2 linked regions of the Hahella chejuensis KCTC 2396 genome follow. The protein of the gene in region 2 interacts with the protein of the main gene of each other region in a pairwise test. Links are inferred from orthologs where the notes say so. Each region holds a gene or a part of one and is shown on either strand. Other genes may lie near its edges. The genes, in order: HCH_RS26875 and mrdA.

Region 1 (3,365 bases), 150 kb from region 2 along the record:
ACCGCCGCATGCTTGGTGCTGACCCGCGCTTTGCTGACAACTCTCGAGATCACTTCACCTACAGCTTCGGCATCATTGATATTCTTCTCAACGACTGCGTTCGGCGGCAAAGGCTCCACGGCGTAACTATCCACTCGATATCGACTGCCCTGCTGACTGAGTTCAATCAGCTTGACCGATGTAGAACTGATATCAAGCCCTAAGACCGGCTGTTTTTTCTTTCCAAATAGTCCAAACACAAAGTTGCCTTCTTATCGCACTACGGTTAAAAGGTTAAAGTCTGCTCTGAAAGCATAGCCAACATTCGAAGATTACTAAAATCTCCAGCGCAAAAAGCGTATAATCTGACTGTGTTATCCAAACCTAAAGAAATTTCTTAAATAATAGACATAGATTGTAAAGATGTCAGGAAAAACATGCGAAATTTTGTGAGGCTCTTACGATTTTTAAGTTGGATGTTCGCGGCGGGCCTCGCCGCCGGTATCGTTATTGCATCCAGCTTCTATCTTTTCTTATCGCCCAACTTGCCGGATGTGGAGCAACTAAGGTCCGTCCAACTCCAGACCCCACTGCGAATATATACCCGCGACCAGCAACTGTTAGGCGAATTTGGCGAAAAGCGAAGAACGCCCGTTTCCTACAACCAAATCCCTACAAACCTTGTCAACGCCTTCCTTGCCGCGGAAGACTCCGCTTTCTTCGAGCACCAAGGCGTAAATGTAAAGAGCTTGGCGCGCGCATCTTTGCAGCTTGCCAGTACTGGCCGCATTCAGTCCGGCGGCAGCACGATTACAATGCAAGTCGCAAAAAACTTCTTCCTCAGTCAGGAACGCACTTTCGACCGAAAATTCAATGAGATACTTTTGGCTTTAAAGATTGAGCGCGAACTTGAAAAACCGGAAATCCTTGAACTTTACCTAAACAAAATCTATCTAGGGAATAGGGCATATGGCATAGAAGCCGCAGCAAATGCTTATTATGGGAAGAGCATCAAAGAACTGACGCTTGCTCAGGCGGCAATGATCGCCGGCCTTCCTAAAGCCCCGTCAAAATACAACCCTATCGCATCACCAGATCGGGCGCTGATTCGCAGAAACTGGATACTAGGCCGTATGCAGGAGCTTGGTATGATTACTCCAGAACAGCAGGCCGAAGCCCGCAAGGCGCCAGTCACTGCCAGCTATCATGGCGCACAACCCGAGGCGAACGCGCCTTACGTAGCGGAAATGGCTCGTCAGGAAATCGTCAATCGCTTTGGCGTAGACGCCTATACCGACGGCTACAATGTCATTCTGACAATCGACAGCAAATTACAGAAGGAAGCGGATGCCGCCTTAAAGCGGGGACTCGTCGAATACAGCGAACGCCATGGCTACAAAGGTCCCGCCGGACACATAGATGCGCCAGAGGGTGATGAAGCGCTTAATATTGTCGTAGAGCGCTTAAAAGAGTTCCCCTCTGTTGGAGCTCTCAAGCCTGCATGGGTCGTCGCCGTCACAGAGAAGAAAGCGACTCTCTTAATGTCCTCCGGCGACACCGCCACACTACTCTGGGAAGGTATGGCCTGGGCGCGCAAGTACGTCCATGTTAACGAACGCGGCGGTTCTCCCAAGAAAGCGGAGGATATATTCAAGCAGGGCGACGTCATTTATGTGAAACAGCATGATGACAAACTGTTCCTCAGCCAGATTCCCAAGGTTCAAGGCGCCGTAGTGTCACTTGCGCCAGGAGATGGCGCCATTTTGGCGCTGACTGGCGGCTTTGACTTCTTCTTGAGCAAATTCAACCGCGCCACTCAGGCATTGAGACAACCCGGCTCCAACTTCAAACCTTTTGTTTATCTGGCGGCCCTGGAGAATGGAGCCACCGCCTCGACAACAATAAATGACGCTCCCGTTGTTTTTGAAGACGCCAATCTTGAGGACTCATGGCGACCGCAAAACTCATCCCTGAACTTTAACGGCCCAATGAGGCTAAGAAAGGCGCTTTATCAGTCCCGCAACCTTGTTTCTATACGCTTGCTGCAAAAAGTCGGTATCGACACAACCGTCAAATTCCTCTCGCAAGTCGGATTTGAGGAAAGCCGAATCCCTCGCAACCTCTCACTTGCTTTAGGCTCGGTTGAATACACGCCAATGAATGTAGTGTCGGGCTACGCGGCCATCGCCAACGGCGGATACAAAGTAAGCCCCTACCTTATAGACAAAGTCATCGACTATAACGGCAAAGTTGTTTATCAAAGTAATCCTGCTGTGGCGTGCAGCCAATGTGACAGCAATCGCAGGAATTCTGACAGCAAGGACCAACCTCAGAGCAATATTGCCCCCCCAATTGCTGACCCGAGGTCGGTCTATATTTTAAATAGCATCTTGCAAGACGTTATCAAGCGAGGCACTGCAACTAAAGCCTTGTCTCTTGGCAGAAGCGACCTTGCAGGAAAAACTGGCACAACCAATGATCAGGTTGACGCCTGGTTCTCTGGCTACAACGCTAATATTGCGACGACTGTTTGGGTAGGCTTTGATCAGCCGTCAACGCTAGGTCGTCGAGAATACGGCAGCCGCGCCGCACTCCCCATATGGATCGACTTTATGGAAGACGCCCTCAAAGATACACCAGAAGCACAGCTCAAGCAGCCGCCCGGCATAGTCACGGTCAAGATTGACCCGAACACCGGCGAGCGCGCTGCGCCCGGACAGGATGACGCGATTTTTGAAATGTTTAAGGCAGAGACTGTGCCACAAGTGGTGCGTCAAGACTCCCCTACCTATGACGGAGGGAGCAGCGGCTCCAGCGATACGCCGCTAATGGAGATGATTTTTAATTAGCCCTCCTTCATCCCAAAAAAAGCCGCGCAATTGCGCGGCTTTTTTTGGCAGCTCAAATCACACGATTTTAATATCGTCGATTGAGTTCAATGGATAGTGCTCTGGATAAGGCAAACGAGCCACACCTGAGTCAACCGCGGCTCTGGCGACAGCCGCACACACTTCGGTCAACAGACGAACGTCCATCGGCTTGGGGATAATATAGTTCTTACCAAACTCAAACTTTTCGCCGCCATATGCGTCCACCACATCCTGCGGCACTGGCTGTTTAGCCAGTTCACGAATAGCGTTCACTGCCGCGACTTTCATCTCTTCATTAATGGCGGTTGCACGCACATCAAGGGCGCCGCGAAATATGAAAGGGAAACCCAGAACGTTGTTAACTTGGTTCGGGTAATCAGAACGCCCGGTAGCCATGATCAAATCGTCACGAGCCGCCAACGCCAGCTCAGGCTTGATTTCCGGATCAGGGTTGGAGCACGCGAAAATCACCGGATTCGGCGCCATGCTCTTCAACATATCCACCGAAAGCAGATC
Region 2 (3,223 bases):
CACATCGCCGGCGCCAGCGCCGCAACGCCAGCAAGACAGCCGAGAATCCACCGCAACCCAAGCCCCGAGAATAACAACACGAAGACGCCGGAGGCGGCGATCAGAATGGCCGTTCCCAAGTCAGGCTGTTTGGCGATCAAGGCGGCGGGCACAAAGATAATGATCAGCGTCCCGATAATATGCTTAAAGGAAGGAGGCAGGATACGGTCCGACAGATACCAGGCCACCATCATCGGCACCGCCAGTTTCATGAATTCAGATGGCTGCACCCGTACGCCGACGCCTGGAATCTTCAGCCAGCGTTGAGCGCCTTTGGCGTCGCTGCCGACCACCAGTACCGCCACCAGGCCGGCCAAACCAAGGAAAAACACCCACGGAGCCCAACGCCTGAACACCTGCGGATCAAATCTCGCCAGCACCAGCATCAAGGCGGAAGCGATGCCGAAGTGAATGCCTTGCCTGGCCACATCGGACATACTTTTCTCACTGCCGCTGTAAAGCACGAACAAGCCGCCAAACACCAGAATCAGCAGCAAAGTGAATAGCGGAACGTCGATGTGAAGAACGCTGGCGAGCGTGCGAGGGCGACTGAAATGCGCCTCACCGCCGGGTAACTGCCTTACGAAATCGCTGCTTTTCATATCCCAAGTATCGATCTGCGTCACCCGACTCTGGTCGGGACGAATGTTTATAGTAATAGTCGCAACGGGGCTCGCCCGCGCATCAATACAAATCTAGTTCAGGGCGAAGCCGCCTGCATCCGCCCCGGTTCCAGTTCGGGTCCAACCAAATGGGCGTCAAACATTTTGCGCGCCACCGGCGCAGCCGCACCGCTGCCTCCGCCCCCGTTTTCAACCAATACCGCCACTGCGATTTTGGGGTTATCCACTGGCGCAAAGCCGACAAAAAGAGCGTGGTCACGATGACGTTCAGCGATGGCTTCCGCGTCATACACGGCATTCTGTTTGATGCCGATTACCTGCGCCGTCCCGGTTTTTCCCGCCATTTTGTAGGGTGAGTCCTTACCGCTGGAGCGGGCTGTGCCATGACGCCCATGCATAACGCCTTCCATCGCCTTGATCACATAGTTCCAATACCACTCCTGCTTGAGCGTGACGTCAGGCGGCGATTCAATATCCGTCACTTCACTTTCATTCAGTGTCTTGATCAAACGAGGACGCACCCACTTGCCTCGATTAGCCAGAACCGCCGTGGCGGTGGCCAACTGCATGGGGGTGGAAAGCATGAAGCCCTGACCGATGCCCATATTCAAGGAGTCGCCCGGGAACCAGGGAAGTCGCCGCGCCGCGCGCTTCCACTCTCGTGAGGGTAAGATGCCATCCTGAGCTTCGTCGATGTCGTAAACCGTCTGCTCACCGAAGCCGAACTGCGCCATATAGGCGTACATGTTATCGACCCCCATACGGAAAGCCATATCGTAGAAGAAAACGTCACACGATTGCTCAATGGAGGCATTGAGATCCACCCAGCCATGGCCGGAGCGCTTCCAATCGCGATACTTGCGGTCATCGTTTTTAAGCTGATACCACCCCGGATCCCATATCCGGGTATTAACGTTGATGGTTTCCGTATCCAATCCCGCCAGACCCAGAAACGGTTTGACGGTGGAGCCGGGCGGATATTGCCCCCGCAGCGCGCGGTTAAAAAGAGGAATGTCAGGTGAATCCTGCAATGCTTTATAGGTCGCGGAGTCGATGCCGGTGACAAACAGGTTGGGATCAAAACTGGGCGTACTGACCAGCGCAAGTATCCCGCCGGTGGAAGGCTCTATCGCCACGACCGCGCCCCGTCTGCCATCCAGCGCCTCTATGGCGGCGCGCTGCAGATTGACATCCAGGTACAAGGAAATATCGGAGCCAGGGGTTGGCGCAGCACGATCCAGAACTCTTAAAACCCGCCCCCGCGCGTCAGTTTCCACTGTCTGATAGCCAACGGAGCCATGCAGCAGGCTTTCATAATGACGCTCCACGCCAAGTTTGCCGTAATACTGCGTGCCGCTGTAATTGGCGGGGTCGACCTGCTTCAACTCCCGCTCGCTGATGCGGCCGACATATCCCAGCACATGAGCCAGGGTGTCGCCCAGCGGATAGTAGCGGATCAACTCAGCCTCGACTTCAACGCCCGCAAGTCGGTGTCGGTTCACGGCGATGCGAGCGATCTCCTCTTCCGTCAGCCTTGACTTCAATGTCACCGATTCGTATGGACGCCTACGCTGCCCCATCCGCTTGCGAAACGACTCAACGTCATCTTCTGTAATCTCAAGAATGTCTTGTAGTTCCGCGATTGTGGCTTCCAGATCTTGCGTTCTTTCTTTCACCAATGTGAGGGAAAACGTAGGCTGATTATCCGCCAGCAACACGCCATTGCGATCATAGATCAAGCCACGAGTGGGCGTGATGGATTGCAACTGCATGCGGTTACGGTCAGAAAGGGTCTTGTAGACTTCGTGTTGGCTGATTTGCAGGTAGTAATAGCGCGCAAACAGCGCAAGGCTCAAGGCGATCACTCCCAGTGCAGCCCAAATGGCCCGTTGGAAAAAAATGCGTTGCTCGCGGAAGTGGTCTTTCAGCTCTCGGGAAGCCATGGCTCTTTGTGGTCAATACCGTCAGTTGCTGGTTATGTCAGGCTCCGCCGGTAGATATTATTCTGGTCGCGGACGCAGGCGCTATTATCTTAGTCCTATCTATCCGAGGACGGTACTTACTATCTTTCCATTATTCCCATACTTACCTCCTTTTCTCCTTTAATTCGGGAAACGACTCAGTCAATCTTCAATTTGGAGCCGCCCTCAATCAGGGCCGGGGCCGTCTGTGCGGCCCGCCCGCTTGGTCTCCCCGCCTTGATCAGGCCTGACGCCGGTATATTGATTATTCCCGGTGGTAAGGATGTCCTTGCAATATGGTCCAGGCTCGATAAAGCTGCTCCGCGAGCAGCACTCGAACCAACGGATGCGGCAGCGTCAACGGCGACAGCGACCATTGTTGATTCGCTCTCGCTCGACACGCATCGCTCAGCCCGTCCGGTCCTCCCACCAGCAAAGCGACATCCTGCCCGGACATGCGCCAGCGCTCCATTTGTTGCGACAATTGGGGAGTGGACCATGACTTGCCTTCGACTTCCAATGCGACGACATGATCGCCGGAACCCAGTGACTGCAAAATGCTCTCTCCTTCCTGGATCTTGAGCTTATGCGGGTCCGCGT

The links.
Region 1: the proteins of mrdA (region 2) and HCH_RS26875 interact in binary tests that used the Escherichia coli proteins (3 or more experiments, as listed by UniProt). The link is inferred for Hahella chejuensis KCTC 2396 from one-to-one orthologs.

What each region holds. Positions count from the first base shown.
Region 1 is NC_007645.1:6,109,161-6,112,525, forward strand. The notes cover bases 83-3,122. They hold HCH_RS26875 (penicillin-binding protein 1A), read left to right. Parts: upstream 83-416; coding sequence 417-2,828; downstream 2,829-3,122. Other genes in these bases: HCH_RS26870 (pilus assembly protein PilM), read right to left, coding at 83-239; HCH_RS26880 (malic enzyme-like NAD(P)-binding protein), read right to left, coding at 2,886-3,122. In the rest of the region: more of HCH_RS26870, read right to left, coding at 1-82; more of HCH_RS26880, read right to left, coding at 3,123-3,365. UniProt on the Escherichia coli protein: Cell wall formation. Synthesis of cross-linked peptidoglycan from the lipid intermediates.
Region 2 is NC_007645.1:5,960,789-5,964,011, forward strand. Bases 173-3,070 are described here. They hold mrdA (penicillin-binding protein 2), read right to left. Parts: upstream 2,606-3,070; coding sequence 740-2,605; downstream 173-739. Other genes in these bases: rodA (rod shape-determining protein RodA), read right to left, coding at 173-641; rlmH (23S rRNA (pseudouridine(1915)-N(3))-methyltransferase RlmH), read right to left, coding at 2,889-3,070. Also shown: more of rodA, read right to left, coding at 1-172; more of rlmH, read right to left, coding at 3,071-3,223. UniProt on the Escherichia coli protein: Catalyzes cross-linking of the peptidoglycan cell wall. Responsible for the determination of the rod shape of the cell. Is probably required for lateral peptidoglycan synthesis and maintenance of the correct diameter during lateral and centripetal growth.